Thermobifida halotolerans: one gene and its partner. The protein of the gene in region 1 interacts with the protein of each later gene in a pairwise test. Links are inferred from orthologs where the notes say so. Each region holds a gene or a part of one and is shown in the gene's direction. Other genes may lie near its edges.

Region 1 (7,618 bases):
CGCTGCGCGCCGAGGACCTGCCCGACGACCTGCGCGGGCTGCGCTCCGGACTGGAGCGGGCCGTGCCCGTCGGCCACCAGGCGCACAGGGAGCCCGTCGACCCGCGCCGCGTCCCCGAGGTGAGAAGCCGCGACTGGGACCGCTTCTGGAAGCGCTTCGACGACCTGACCGAGGCCGTCCACTCCCGCCGCGAGCGCGCCGCCTGCCAGATCGGCACCCTCGGCGGCGGCAACCACTTCCTCGAGGTGTGTCTGGACGACGACGGCGCGGTGTGGGTCGTGCTGCACTCCGGGTCCCGCAACATCGGCAACGAACTGGCCGGACACCACATCGACCGGGCCCGCGGCCTGCCGCACAACCGGGACCTGCCCGACCGCGACCTCGCGGTGTTCGTCGCGGGCACGCCCGAGATGGACGCCTACCGCCACGACCTGTTCTGGGCGCAGGACTACGCGCGCCGCAACCGCGAGGTGATGATGGGCCTGGCCTGCGGCGTGCTGCGCGAGCGGTTCCCCGGCGTGGCCTTTCCCGAGTGGATCTCCTGCCACCACAACTACGTGGCCGAGGAGACCTACGACGGCGTCGACGTGCTCGTCACCCGCAAGGGCGCGATCCGCGCCGGACGCGGCGACCTCGGCATCATCCCGGGCTCGATGGCGACCGGCACCTACATCGTGCGCGGGCTCGGCAATCCGGCGTCGTTCAACTCCGCCTCGCACGGCGCGGGCCGCCGCATGAGCCGCACCAGGGCCCGCAAGACCTTCACGCGGGCCGACCTGGTCGAGCAGACCAGGGGAGTGGAGTGCCGAAAAGACATCGGCGTCGTCGACGAGATCCCCGCCGCCTACAAGGACCTCGACGAGGTCATCGCCGCCCAGACCGACCTGGTGGAGGTCGTGGCGCGCCTGCGGCAGGTGGTGTGCGTCAAGGGGTGAGCGCCGACTCCGTGACCTGACACGCGGACCGCCTCCCGCGTGTCAGGTCCGCCGGCGCAGGAGGAGCGCGACCAGCGCGACCGACTCGCCCAGCAGCGACGCCGTGCGGGAGCAGAGCAGCACCCGGAACGGGACGTCGGCGCGCAGCAGGCCCCACCCCCGACCGCCGCCCCGTCCCCGTCCACCGCGTCCCCGCTCATCGCGCTCCCGTGTGTGCCGCACCCGGAATGCTGCCAGTCGCCGCGAGCGCGGACGACTCATTTTCCGTGGCGGGGATTCCCTCTTTGTGACCAGCGGTGATCCCCAACGCCGAAGGCGTCGGGGTTTTCGCGCGTCCGGCGGGGGCAGGCGTGAGGACGTACCGCCGGGCGACCCCCGCCCGGTCCCCCGAAACCGATCGAGAGGCGACGAGATGGATACCGGCCTGATCATCGGTCTCGCGGTGTTTCTCGGCCTGGTGGTGATCGCGGTCGCCGCGGTCTTCGCCTTTCGGGAACCCCGCCGAGGCAGCCACCTGAAGCAGCGGTTCGGTCCCGAGTACGACCGCGAGGTGCAGCGGCACGGCAGCCGCAGACGGGCAGAACACGAACTCCGCGAGCGCGAGAGGCGACACTCCGCGCTCGACCTGCGCGACCTCACCCCCGAGGAGCGCGCCCGCTACGAGGAGGAGTGGACACGTACCCAGGAGCGCTTCGTCGACGACCCGGTGACCGCCGTGGCCGACGCCGACCGGCTCATGAGCCGGGTGATGGCCGACCGCGGATACCCCGTCGACGACTCCCGACAGCAGGCCGCCGACCTGTCGGTGGAGCACGCCGACGTCATCGACGACTACCGGCGCGCCCACGCCAGCGCCGAGCGCGGCCGCTCCGGGGAGGCGACCACCGAGGAGCTGCGCGACGCGATGGTCCGCTACCGCGCGCTCTTCGCCGAGCTGCTGGGCCACACCGCCCACGACGAGCACTCCTTCGGGCGGCACGCCGTTCCCCAGCCCCGTGACACCGCCGAGCACGGCGCCGCCGAACGCGACACGGCCGTCGACACCGGCCGCCGCCGCTGGTAGCCCCGGGGCACGACCACAACCGCGACACCACCTCACAGAGGAGGCGACGACCGTGGAACACCACACCCGCGAGCCCCACGACGTCCGTACCGACACCCACGCCCCCGAGACGGCGCCCGGCGCGCACGGCCACCACAGCAGCCCCCGGGCGGGCGAGCACCCCCGGGCGGGCGAGTGGGCCGAGGAGCGCGCCGCGCGGTCCGGCACCGAGACCGGCCGGCTCTCCGCGCCGCGGCCCCGCACCGAGGCGGGAGCCGAGGAGGAGGCGGAACGGGAGTTCGACAGCGGTGAGCGGTTCCAGGCGCGGTGGCGCAGGATCCAGAGCGACTTCGTCGACGATCCGCACGCCAGCGTCGCCGCCGCCGACAGCCTCGTGGGCGAGGTCATCGAACAGCTCACCGCCCGCCTCAACGAGCGCAAGCGCCGCATCGAGTCGGGTTGGCAGCGGCGTAGCGAGGGCGGCAGCGACACCGAGCGGCTGCGCGTGGCCCTGCGCGAGTACCGTTCCCTGCTCGACCAGCTCACCGCGGTGTCCCGGTGAGGCGCGCCGGGAACGGACACCGGCCCCGCCGCCCCGAGGGGTGACGGGGCCGCTGCCGTGACGGGGCTCAGTCCCGCGACGCGCGGTCCAGGCGCAGCCCGTAGGTCAGCAGCGGCATCCCCGGCTGCGGAGACCAGTCGCGTTCGGGCAGTCGGACGAACCCCTCCGAGACGTACAGCCGCCGCGCGGCGACCATGATCGGCTGGGTGGACAGCACCAGGTGCGCCACGTGCGCGCACACCGCCCGTTCGATGGCGGCGCGCAGCAGCAGCCCGCCCACGCCGCGCCGCTGCGCGTACGGGGCCACGGCCAGGGCGCGGATCTCGGCCTCGTCGGCGGAGACGGTGATCTCGCTGTCCCGCTGGAAGGGACGCAGGGTGACGGTGCCGAGGATGTCGTCGCCGTCCACGGCGACCAGCACCTCGCCGACTCCGCTGGTGCCCAGGGCGCGCAGCACGGGAACGTAGGGAGAGTCGGGGGTGAGCAGCCCCTGGCCGACGTAGGTGGCCACCCTCAGGTCGCCGATACGGGGCATCTCGTCATGGCGGGCTTCACGGACCAGCATGAATTCATGAAACAGTATGGGCGCACACCACGGGAGGAGGGGCGTGGACGGCTACGACGCGGTGGTGCTGGCGGGCGGGGCGGCGCGGCGCCTGGGCGGCGTCGACAAGCCCGGACTGGACGTGGGCGGACGCACCATGCTGGAGCGCGTGGCCGAGGCCGTGCGTGACGCGGCCCTGCTCGTCGTGGTGGGGCCGCCGCGTCCCCGTCCGGCGGCCCGCTACGTCCGGGAGGACCCGCCGGGCGCGGGACCGCTGCCCGCGCTGCGCACCGGCCTGGCCGAGGTCGGCTCCCCCTGGTTCGCGCTGCTGGCCGCCGACATGCCGTTCCTGGACGGCGAGGCGGTGGCGGCGCTGCGGCGGGCCGCGGCGGTCGGCGACGGGGCCGTCCTGGTCGACGCGGAGGGGCGGCCGCAGTGGCTGGCGGGCCTGTGGCGCACCGCGGCGGTGCGCGCGGCCCTGGCCGACTACTCCGGGCGTTCGCTGCGCGGCCTGCTCGCCCCCCTGGACCCGGCCGAGGTGCTGCGGCCCGAAGCCGCCCGGGACTGCGACACCCCCGAGGAGCTGGCCCGCGCCCGGGAGGCCGGGGACTCGGAGCCCCGAGGCCGCCTCGGCCCGGGCGGGTCCTGAAACCAGCGCGGGGAAGCTCGGGAGGACGGCGGAGCGTTTCCGGGGACGGGGCCCGAGCGAACCGGTTCGGGGGCCGCCCCGTCGCGACTCGATCCCGATTTCCGGTACGGCTGTGCACCGTTATGGCTTTCTGTGTCGCACAGCGGTTCGGAAAGCTAGAGAAGACGCGGCCAAAAGAAAAGGCGACGCCGGGTGGCTACGGGGGCAAACCACCCGACGTCGCGATCGGTGTTTCGACGGGGGCTCGAAACACCGCCTCCGCGCTTCAGCGGGGGACTGAAGCGCTGGTGCCCAATCTACAACCGCCGACCCCCGATCTACATCAAGAGTCTATTACGACGTGATCTCGGGAGAGTTCCGCGGTTTCCTGGGGCTTTGCCCCCCCGAACCCGGTTTTGGGCAGCGCCGGGACGCCGCGGGGCGCAAATTGTTCAGAGAATGGACCAAACCCCGGGCAATGCCGCGAGAACACCGGGAAGCGGAAATCGGACACCCCGGCCGCTTCGCGAACAGACGCGGTCAGGACGCCTGACTCACCGACGACATGTTGAAATCCGGGATGCGCATGGGCGGCATCGCGGTGCGCGGGAAGTACTCGCCGAACTCGCGGGAGAACGTCGGAACGGTCCGGCCGACCTCGCTGACCCGTTCCAGCAGTCCCACCGGCGACTCGTTGAACCGGAAGTTGTTCACCGCCCCCCGGACCTCGCCGTCCTCGACCAGGTACACACCGTCGCGGGTGAGACCCGTGACGAGCATGGTACGCGGATCCACCATGCGGATGTACCACAGGCAGGTCAGCAGCAGGCCCCGCTCGGTGGCGGCCACCATGTCGTCCAGGGACGCCGTCGCGCCGGGCAGCTCCAGGACCAGGTTGTCGGTCTCGGGCGTCAACGGCAGCGCGGTCAGCAGCGCCGAGTCGTAGGTCTGCACCAGGCGCGCCAGTTCGCCGTCGCTGATCCACTCGGTCTCGCCGATCGGCCGCCCGTTGTCGAAGGCGCTGATCCGCCGCCCCGGCGCGTCGGCCAGCACGAACGGCGCGCACTCCAGGCCCGGTTCGGCCGGGTTGGAGCGCAGCCGCAGCGGCAGCGGCGACAGCCGCTCGCCCACCCGGGTGCCGCCCCTCGGTGAGGAGAAGGCGGTGCGGCCCTCGAAGGTGTCGCGCGCGCCCAGCCCCCAGTACAGGTCGGTCATCAGATCGGCGACCGCGGCGGGCGGCAGCAGCGTCTCGTAGCGTCCCGCGGGCAGTTCCACGGTGGTGCGCGCCCAGGCGATCCGCCGGTGCAGTTCCGCCTCCAGCGCGGCGACGTCGACGTCGGTGAAGTCGCGGGTGGCCTGCCCCGCCCAGGTGGAGTGGTGCGGGTCGTCGGCCTTGGCGTTGAGGTCGAGGCTGCCGGACGGCTGGTCGTGGCGGAGCCGCACCCCCGTCGAGGAGCCCAGGAAGGTGGAGGTCACCGAGTGCTGGGCGTAGCCGTACAGCCGCACCCCCGCCTGCGCGGACTGCTGGAACGCCTTGCCCAGCTCCGGGGCGAAGCCGGAGAACACCCCGATGTCGGTGGCGGCGACGGGGGCGTCCCAGGCGGTGGAGGAGCGGCCCGCGGCGGCGGGCTCCAGCAGCGGGTGCGCCTCCTCGGCGGGCGGCGCCTCGCGTGCGGCGTCCTCGGAGGCGCGCACCAGCTCCTCCAGTTGGTCGTCGCGCAGTCCGCTGCGCGACACCGATCCCGCGCGGACCCCCTTGGCATCCTCGACCAGGGAGATCACCGTGACCGAACGGCCCCGGGCCACCCCGTTGGTGGTCAACGAGTTCCCGGCCCAGCGCAGGTTGGCCGTACTGGTCTCGGCCACCAGCACCATGCAGTCGTCGGCGCGCGACAGTTCCAGCGCGCGCTCGGTCACGGCCTGCGCGGACAGCGACTGGCTCACGGTTGTTCCCTTCGGTTGCGAGGAGTGCGCGCCGGTCACGCTCTGGCCTCCCGTGCGGTGTTGAGCACCCGCACCCCCTCGAACAGGGCGCTGGGGCATCCGTGGCTGACCGGGGCGACCTGGCCGGGCTGGCCCTTGCCGCAGTTGAACGCCCCGCCCAGCACGTAGGTGTCGGGACCGCCCAGGGCGCGCAGCGAGTTCCAGAACTCGGTGGTGGTGGCCTGGTAGGCCACGTCCCGCAGCTGCCCGGTGATGCGGCCGTCGCGGATCCGGTAGAAGCGCTGCCCGGTGAACTGGAAGTTGTACCGCTGCATGTCGATCGACCAGCTTCGGTCACCGACGATGTAGATGCCGTCGTCGACCTGGCGGATCAGGTCCCGGGTGGAGGGGCCGCGCGGGTCGGGCCGCAGCGACACGTTGGCCATGCGCTGGATCGGCATGGTCGCGGGCGAGTCGGCGAACGCGCAGCCGTTGGAGCGTTCGTAGCCCATCAGGTGCGAGATGCGCCGGTCGCGCTGGAACCCGGTGAGCACCCCCTCGGTGATCAGCGGGAACGACGAGGCGGCCACGCCCTCGTCGTCGTAGCCGATGGTGGCCAGGCCGTGTTCGACGGTGCGGTCGCCGGTGACGTTCATGATCTGCGACCCGTAGCGCAGCTCGCCGAGCTGGTCGTGGGTGGCGAACGAGGTGCCCGCGTAGGCGGCCTCATAGCCCAGGGCGCGGTCCAGTTCGGTGGCGTGCCCGATGGACTCGTGGATGGTCAGCCACAGGTTGGACGGGTCGATGACCAGGTCGTAGACGCCCGGCTCCACGCCGGGCGCGGCGACCTTGTCGGCCAGCAGCTCGGGCAGTTCGGCGAGTTCGGCCTCGACCGTCGGCAGGTACTCCTGTCCCCGCCCCACCGGCGGGGAGATCGTCCGCATGCTCTCCAGCCGCCCCTGGGCGGTGGACATCACCTCGACCGAGGGGTGCAGGCGCACCCGCTGCTGGGTGGTGGCGGTTCCGGCCGTGTCCGCGTAGAACTTCTGCTCCTTGGCCACGAGCAGGCTCGCGTCGACGTGGTCGACCCGGTGGTCGGCCAGCAGGCGGCGGCTCCACCCGGCGAGCAGGTCGACGGTGTCGCTGAGGGGGACCGTGAACGGGTCGATCTCGTAGGAGGAGACCCACACCGCGTCGGGGTGGGCGGGCTCGGGCGCCAGCTCGACGCGGTCGCTGCTGAGCACCGACGTGAGTTTGGCGACGTCGACGGCCTGGGCGGCGACCGCCGCGGCGGCGTCGACGGTCAGTTCCGTCCCCGCGGCGAACCCCCACGCGCCGTTGTGGACCACGCGCACCGCGAAACCGAGCGTGTCGGTCTCCTGGGCGGTCTCGACGGAGCCGTCGGCCAGCACGAGGTGGCGGCCGCGGATGCGTTCCAGCCGGAAGTCGGCGTGGTCCGCCCCGAGGTCGCGGGCGCGCTGCAGTGCCGCGTCGGCGAGGGGGCGCAGCGGAAGGGAGAGGAATTCGGAATCGATTTCGCGCACGGTGGAAACGTAACGCTTTCTGCCGCCCGTGTCAGGTGAAGAGGGCGGATTCATGTGCCGCGCCGCACGTCGACGTGGACGTGGTCGCGGTGCTGCAGGATGTCGTTGGAGGGGTCGGCCGAGGTGTAGGGCCGCCATCCGGCCGCGGCGAACCGCGTGCTCCAGATCCGGTCGTCGAAGATCACCACCGACACCTCCAGCCGTTCGGCGTGCGCCACCAGCCACTGCGCCAGCAGCCATCCGGCGCGCCGGTTCTCCTCGTCGACCGGCCGGAAGAACACGTCGACGGCCAGGCCGCGGTAGTGCGTGGAGTCCTCGCCGTGGCCCTCGCTGATCCCGCCGGGCGCGTATCCGCCGAGGCTCAGCTCGCCGTGCACCTCGGTCATCTCCTCGACCAGGGTCTCGGCGCGCGGGGTCAGCCCCGACTCGCCCATCTCCTC
Region 2 (6,416 bases), 4.1 Mb from region 1 along the record:
CGGACCGATGATCCCGGCACCAGGGGACTGCTTTCCGCGCTTCCCGACCCCTGGTGTCGATCCCGACGCCCGCGCCCCCACCGACGGAAAGGTCCGAGGACATCCCGCACCACCAGGACCGGGAAAGGAACACGGCACGCGAAAGCCCCCGCACCCCTGAGGGCTGGCGGTGGAGTGGCCGGCGCGCGAAGCGCCTGAGCCGTCCACGCCCCCGCCCTCCGCACTGCGAAGGCGATCCCACACCACAGGGAGAAAGGACACCGACCACCGTCGGAAGAGACGCAGCCCTCGCACACCCGACCCGCCCCGGTGGTATCGCCTCGACCAGGCCGGTGCCAAGACTTCACCGGGTTCTCGGTGACACGGAGCACCCCCTGGAAGGGGAGTGCCCCGCCTGGGAGGCTCGGGTATGTCGTCGATGTTTGGGGGATTGCGATGGACATGCCAGTGGTGAACTCGTGCGAGGCGGAAGCCTGCGTGTACAACACCGACCGCGCCTGCCGCGCGCTGGCCATCACCGTGGGCGACGTCCGCCATGCCTACTGCGACACCTTCTTCGACGCCCCGGCCAAGGGCGGCGATCCCGCCACCACGGGCCACGTCGGCGCCTGCAAGATGTCCGACTGCCAGCACAACGTCCAGTTCGAATGCCAGGCTTCGGGCATCGCCGTCGGCTACCGGCAGGAGCAGGCGGACTGCCTCACCTACTCGCCCGCCTGAACGGCGGTTCCATGCCGGCCCCGTACTTCCGGGCGGCGGCCGCGCTGCCGGGCGCGCCGGGGCGGCGTACCGGCGAAGGCCGCGAGCAGCGCCACGGGTCCGCACGTCCGAACCGGTGGTCATCCCCGTCGACGGACAGTCCGCGGGTGCTCGTCGCAGGCCCGGTGCGGTGGAGGCGGCGCGGACCCCGCCGCGCACACCGTGAGGGCCGTCCCCCGCGGACGGGGAACGACCCTCACGGGCAGGTTCGGGGTGCGCCAGGGCGCGGATCTCAGGCGGCGGAGGGGGCCTTCGTGCCGCCGGAGTCGCCGGACGAGGAGGACTCGGAGGACGAGGACTCGGCCTTGGCGGGCTTGTCGCTCTTGGAGGAGCCCGTCAGCGCGGAGCTGTTGGAGCTGGACGTGCTGTCGGTGCGGTAGAAGCCCGACCCCTTGAAGACGATGCCGACAGCGGAGTACACCTTGCGCAGCTTGCCCTGGCACTCGGGGCAGGTGGTCAGCGGGTCGTCGCTGAAGCTCTGCACGACCTCGAGATCGGCGCCGCACTCGGTGCAAGCGTACTGGTACGTAGGCACGGGTCCTCCTAGCTGGCACTCTCACCCGACGACTGCTAAATAGTACGCCGTCGGGCCACATGATCGCGACAACGGGGTGGTGACGCCGTCTCGACCGGGAACTACTCGCCGGGAGCAACGCGGCGGTGTCCACCGTTCGTGCCCCGTGTCGGAGGTGAGATCCGACACGCTGGAGTTCGGCTTCCGGCGCTCCTAGCGGTTCCCCAACCACACCACCCCGCGCCCGGGAGTCACCGCCCCCCGGACCGGGCGGTCGTGCTCCTCGGTGGGCACCGACTCCACCAGTTCGGTGTCGTAGACCACGGCCAGCGACACCGCCCCCTCGCCCGCCCGGGCCAGCGCCCGGTCGTAGCAGCCCGCCCCCCGACCGAGCCGGTACCCCGCGGCGTCCACCGCCAGGGCCGGGCAGACCAGCGCCGAGACCCCGCGCACCGCGTCCACCCCGAGACGCGGACCGGTCGGCTCCACCAGGCCGTGCCCGGCGGGAGCCAGCGAGTCGGGACCGGTGTAGGGCGCCCAGTCCAACTCCCCGCCGTCCAGGAACACCGGCAGCAGCACGGTGCCGCCGCGCTCGGACAGGGCCGCCACCAGCGGGCGGGTGTCCGGCTCCGAGCCCACCGCGTAGTAGACCGCCACAGTGCGGCCCGAGGACACCTCCGGCAGCGCCAGCACGGCGTCCCGGATCGCCGCCCCGGCCGCCGCGCGCGCCCGTCCGGACAGTTCACGTCGCGCCGCGAGCACCCGCCGCCGCAGCTCACGCTTGCTCAACACGCCGTCCATGGTCGGCAAGTCTGCCAGCGGCGCCGGAGGGAATGAACGCGAGGTGACGCGGCCACGAAATCACAGCGGGGAAAACGCCGGTGCCCATCCGTGATACGTGTCTGACATGACGGTGTCTTATGGTGCGGATCATGGCAGATGAACAGCACACCGTAACCCAGGTCACCAAAGCGGTGATCCCCGTCGCCGGACTGGGCACCCGATTCCTGCCCGCCACCAAGTCCACACCCAAGGAGATGCTGCCGATCGTCGACAAACCGGCGATCCAGTACGTCGTCGAGGAGGCCGTCTCCGCGGGACTCGGCGACGTCCTGATGATCACCGGACGCAACAAGCGCTCCATCGAGGACCACTTCGACCGGGCCTACGAACTGGAGGAGGCGCTGCGCGTCAAGGACGACATCGACCGGCTCAACGCGGTCCGCGAGTCCAGCGAACTCGCCCAGGTGCACTACGTGCGCCAGGGCGAGCCGCGCGGACTGGGCCACGCGGTGCTGTGCGGCGCCGCGCACGTGGGCGACGAACCGTTCGCGGTGCTGCTCGGCGACGACCTCATCGGCGCCCGCGAGACCCTCCTCAAGCGGATGATCGAGGTCCGCCAGACCTACGGGGGCAGCGTCATCGCGCTCATGGAGGTCGCCCCCGAACAGGCCTCGCTGTACGGGTGCGCCGCGATCCGGCCCACCGACGAGTCCGACGTGGTGACCGTCACCGACCTCGTGGAGAAGCCCCCGGTCGGCCAGGCGCCGAGCCGCTGGGCGATCATCGGCCGCTACATCTGCGACCCGGCGGTCTTCGACGTACTGCGCAAGACGCCTCCGGGCCGCGGCGGAGAGATCCAGTTGACCGACGCGCTGCGCGAACTCGCCCGGAGCGGCCCAGAGCAGGGCGGCCCCGTCCACGGCGTGCTGTTCCGCGGCCAGCGCTACGACACCGGCAACAAGATCGACTACCTTCGCACCGTGGTGGAATTCGCTTGCGACCGCCCGGACCTGGCCGAGGAGTTCCTTCCATGGCTGCGTGACTTCCTCGCGGAGCACGGGACCGACTCCACCGAGTAGGCCGAACGAACGAACACGGCGGGGGAAGCCGATGAAGAGCGTCGAACAGCACGTCAACGACATCCTGGCGGTGGTCACCCCACCCGAGCCGATCGAACTGGACCTGCTCCGGGCGCACGGAGCGGTCCTCGCCGAGCCGGTCACGGCACAGGTCGCGCTTCCCCCGTTCGACAACTCCGCCATGGACGGCTACGCGGTCCGCGCCGCCGACGTGGCCGCGGCCACCGCGGAGGCTCCGGTGTCGTTGCCGGTCGTGGCGGACATCCCCGCGGGGGACTCCTTCACCTCGGCCATCCCCGAGGGCTGCTGCGTGCGCATCATGACCGGTGCGCCGATGCCGGTGGGCGCGGACGCGGTGGTTCCCGTGGAGTGGACCGACGGCGGCGTGGCCACCGTGGCGATCCACCGCGCGGCCGAGGCGGGCAACGCGGTCCGCCTGGCGGGCGGAGACGTGGAGAAGGGCGCCGAACTGCTGCCGCCCGGAGTCCGGATCGGACCCGCGGAACTCGCGGCGCTCGCCTCGGCCGGCCGCCGCTCGGCGCGGGTCTACCCGCGTCCCCGGGTTGTCGTCCTCGCCACCGGTGAGGAGCTGGTGGAGCCGGGGCGCCCCCTCGGGCCCGGCCAGATCTGGGACTCCAACAGCTTCATGCTCACCGCCGCCGCGATCGAGGCGGGCTGTGAGGCCTACCGGTACGGCTTCGTCGGCGACGACCCGGCCACCGTGGCCGCCACCCTCCAGGACGCGCTGGTGCAGGCCGACATCGTCATCACCAGCGGAGGCGTCAGCATGGGCGCCTACGACGTGGTCAAGGACGTGCTCCTGCGCATGGGGACGGTCCGCTTCGAGAAGGTGGCCGTGCAACCGGGCATGCCGCAGGGCTACGGCACCGTGGGCAGGGACCGCGGCGTGCCCATCATCACGCTCCCCGGCAACCCGGTCAGCGCCTACGTCTCCTTCCACCTGTTCGTGCTGCCCGCCCTGCGCAAGATGAGCGGTCTGCCCCAGGAGCAGCTACCGTCGGTGCGGGCCCGGCTGCTGGCCCCGGTGCCCTCCTCCCCCAGGGGCAGGCGCTCCTACCTGCGCGCGGTACTGGACTACGACGCCTCCGAGGGGGAGATCGCCTACACGGCGCTGCCCGCCACCCGGCAGGGCTCGCACCAGTTGTCCGCGCTCGCGGCGACGAACGCGCTCGTGGTGGTCCCCGAACAGGTCACCGAACTGCCCGCGGGCAGTGTTGTCGAGGCGGTCCGGCTCCCCTACCGGTAAGCTCCCGCTCGTATCCCGAACCAGGAGAGCCCACAACCACTCATGTCCAACGCGCACCCTTCCGGTTTTCCGCATCTCGACCCCTCCGGCGCGGCCCGCATGGTCGACGTGTCCGCCAAGGAGGCCACCGCCCGCTCCGCCGTCGCGACCGGCCGGGTCCTGCTGTCGGCCGAGACGGTCGCGGCCCTGCGCGGAGGCGGGGTGCCCAAGGGCGACGCGCTCGCCGTGGCCCGTATCGCCGGGATCCAGGGCGCCAAGCGGACCCCCGACCTCGTCCCGCTGTGCCACCCCATCGCGGTGCACGGTGTCGACGTCGACCTGACGGTGACCGACAGCGGGGTCGACATCAGGGCCGCCGTGCGCACCGCGGACCGCACCGGCGTCGAGATGGAGGCGCTGACCTGCGTGATGACGGCCGCACTGGGGCTCATCGACATGGTCAAGGCCCTCGACCCGGAGGCGGTCGTCACCGACGTCCGGGTGGAGGAGAAGACCGGAGGCAAGACCGGCCACTGGCGGCGCTCCGCATGAGCGGCGCGACCGTCCCCCGGGTGGTGGTCGTCACCGCGTCGGACCGGGCTGCGGCCGGGGTGTACGAGGACCGGTCGGGGCGGCTGCTCGCCGACCTGGTCGCCGAGACGGGCTGCACGGTCGACGGGCCGTGGGTGGTGCCCGACGGCGAGCCCGTCGCCGAGGCGCTGCGCCGCGCGCTGTCCGAGGGCTACGACGCGGCGCTGACCACCGGTGGCACCGGGCTGGGACCGCACGACGCCACCCCCGAGGCCACCCGGCCGCTGCTGGAGTACGAGATTCCCGGACTCGCCGAGGCGCTGCGCGCGGCGGGCCGCGACAGGGGAGTGCCCGCCGCGGTGCTCTCCCGGGGACTGGCCGGGGTGGCCCGTGCCGGGGACCACCGCATGCTCGTGGTCAACCTGCCCGGATCCTCCGGCGGGGTACGCGACGGCATGGCGGTGCTCGCTCCCGTCCTGGTCCACGCCGTCGACCAGATCCGGGGCGGCGACCACCCCCGCCCGTGACCACCGGAACGGGAACTTTTCCGGGATCGTCTTCCCGATCGGCGGGTGAAGGAGAATGATGGGTCGTGGAGGGCGACACGAGGACGGTGAGACGGATGCGTGGTTGGCCGGTGTCCCTGGCCGAGGGGGATGTCGGGCTGCGTCCGCTCAGGCTGCGTGACGCCGCCGCACTGCGCGAGACCCGTGCCCGCAACGCCGAGTGGCTGCGTCCCTGGGAGCCCACCCACCCCGAGACGCCGCTGCAGCAGGACGGACTGCTGCCCTACCTGGTCATGGTGCAGTCGATCCGCAGGGAGGCCCGCCACGGCGTCGCGATGCCGTGGGCGATCACCTGGGCGGACCGGTTCGTCGGTCAGCTCACGGTCGGCGCGATCACCTGGGGGGCGGCGCGTTCGGCGCAGGTCGGCTACTGGATCGACAGCGCCTACGCCGGACACGGGATCATGCCCACGGCCGTCGCGTTGGCGGTCGACCACTCCTTCTTCACCGTGGGCCTGCACCGGATCGAGGCCAGTATCCGCCCGGAGAACCACAAGAGCCGCCGCGTGGTCGAGAAGCTCGGGTTCCGTGAGGAGGGGCTGCGCGAACGGCAGTTGCACATCGACGGCGCGTGGCGGGACCACCTCTGCTACGCCCTCACCGTCGAGGACGTCCCCGAGGGGCTGCTCGCGCGGTGGCGGCGGACCCGGATGCGCCAGAGTGAGGCGGGGAAGGCGCGGGGAGCGGTGCGGAGCCGGTTCGAGCACCCCTGAAACGGCGCGGGGACCTCTTCCGGGACGATCCGGATCCGGAACGCGCGCCACGGCTTCGGTCGAGTTCCGGGCATGGGGAGCGCCAGTTTGCTACTCTCCGTATCTGTTGGGCGGCTTTCTGTCCGGTCCGTCTTGACCAGTGCCTTCTCCGGGAAAACGGGGGCCGGAGATAAAGGACAAGAATAGATCTCACGACACTCCGGTTCCAATACCGCGCATTCCTGG

What was found.
Region 2: the proteins of mobA (region 1) and glp interact in binary tests that used the Escherichia coli proteins (3 or more experiments, as listed by UniProt). The link is inferred for Thermobifida halotolerans from one-to-one orthologs.

The regions. Positions count from the first base shown.
Region 1 is NZ_CP063196.1:1,022,329-1,029,946, forward strand. What follows is about bases 2,128-4,939. They hold mobA (molybdenum cofactor guanylyltransferase), read left to right. Parts: upstream 2,128-3,147; coding sequence 3,148-3,732; downstream 3,733-4,939. Other genes in these bases: NI17_RS04510 (hypothetical protein), read left to right, coding at 2,128-2,539; NI17_RS04515 (GNAT family N-acetyltransferase), read right to left, coding at 2,607-3,104; NI17_RS04525 (metallopeptidase TldD-related protein), read right to left, coding at 4,252-4,939. Outside these bases: NI17_RS04495 (RtcB family protein), read left to right, coding at 1-935; NI17_RS04500 (hypothetical protein), read right to left, coding at 978-1,157; NI17_RS04505 (hypothetical protein), read left to right, coding at 1,348-1,998; more of NI17_RS04510, read left to right, coding at 2,051-2,127; more of NI17_RS04525, read right to left, coding at 4,940-5,655; NI17_RS04530 (TldD/PmbA family protein), read right to left, coding at 5,691-7,178; NI17_RS04535 (VldE C-terminal domain-containing protein), read right to left, coding at 7,229-7,618. UniProt on the Escherichia coli protein: Transfers a GMP moiety from GTP to Mo-molybdopterin (Mo-MPT) cofactor (Moco or molybdenum cofactor) to form Mo-molybdopterin guanine dinucleotide (Mo-MGD) cofactor.
Region 2 is NZ_CP063196.1:5,130,494-5,136,909, forward strand. The notes cover bases 2,315-5,284. They hold glp (molybdotransferase-like divisome protein Glp), read left to right. Parts: upstream 2,315-3,166; coding sequence 3,167-4,402; downstream 4,403-5,284. Other genes in these bases: galU (UTP--glucose-1-phosphate uridylyltransferase GalU), read left to right, coding at 2,315-3,135; moaC (cyclic pyranopterin monophosphate synthase MoaC), read left to right, coding at 4,445-4,933; NI17_RS22700 (MogA/MoaB family molybdenum cofactor biosynthesis protein), read left to right, coding at 4,930-5,284. Also shown: NI17_RS22670 (DUF1540 domain-containing protein), read left to right, coding at 436-720; NI17_RS22675 (FmdB family zinc ribbon protein), read right to left, coding at 992-1,294; NI17_RS22680 (5-formyltetrahydrofolate cyclo-ligase), read right to left, coding at 1,487-2,074; more of galU, read left to right, coding at 2,206-2,314; more of NI17_RS22700, read left to right, coding at 5,285-5,439; NI17_RS22705 (GNAT family N-acetyltransferase), read left to right, coding at 5,526-6,191. UniProt on the Escherichia coli protein: Catalyzes the insertion of molybdate into adenylated molybdopterin with the concomitant release of AMP.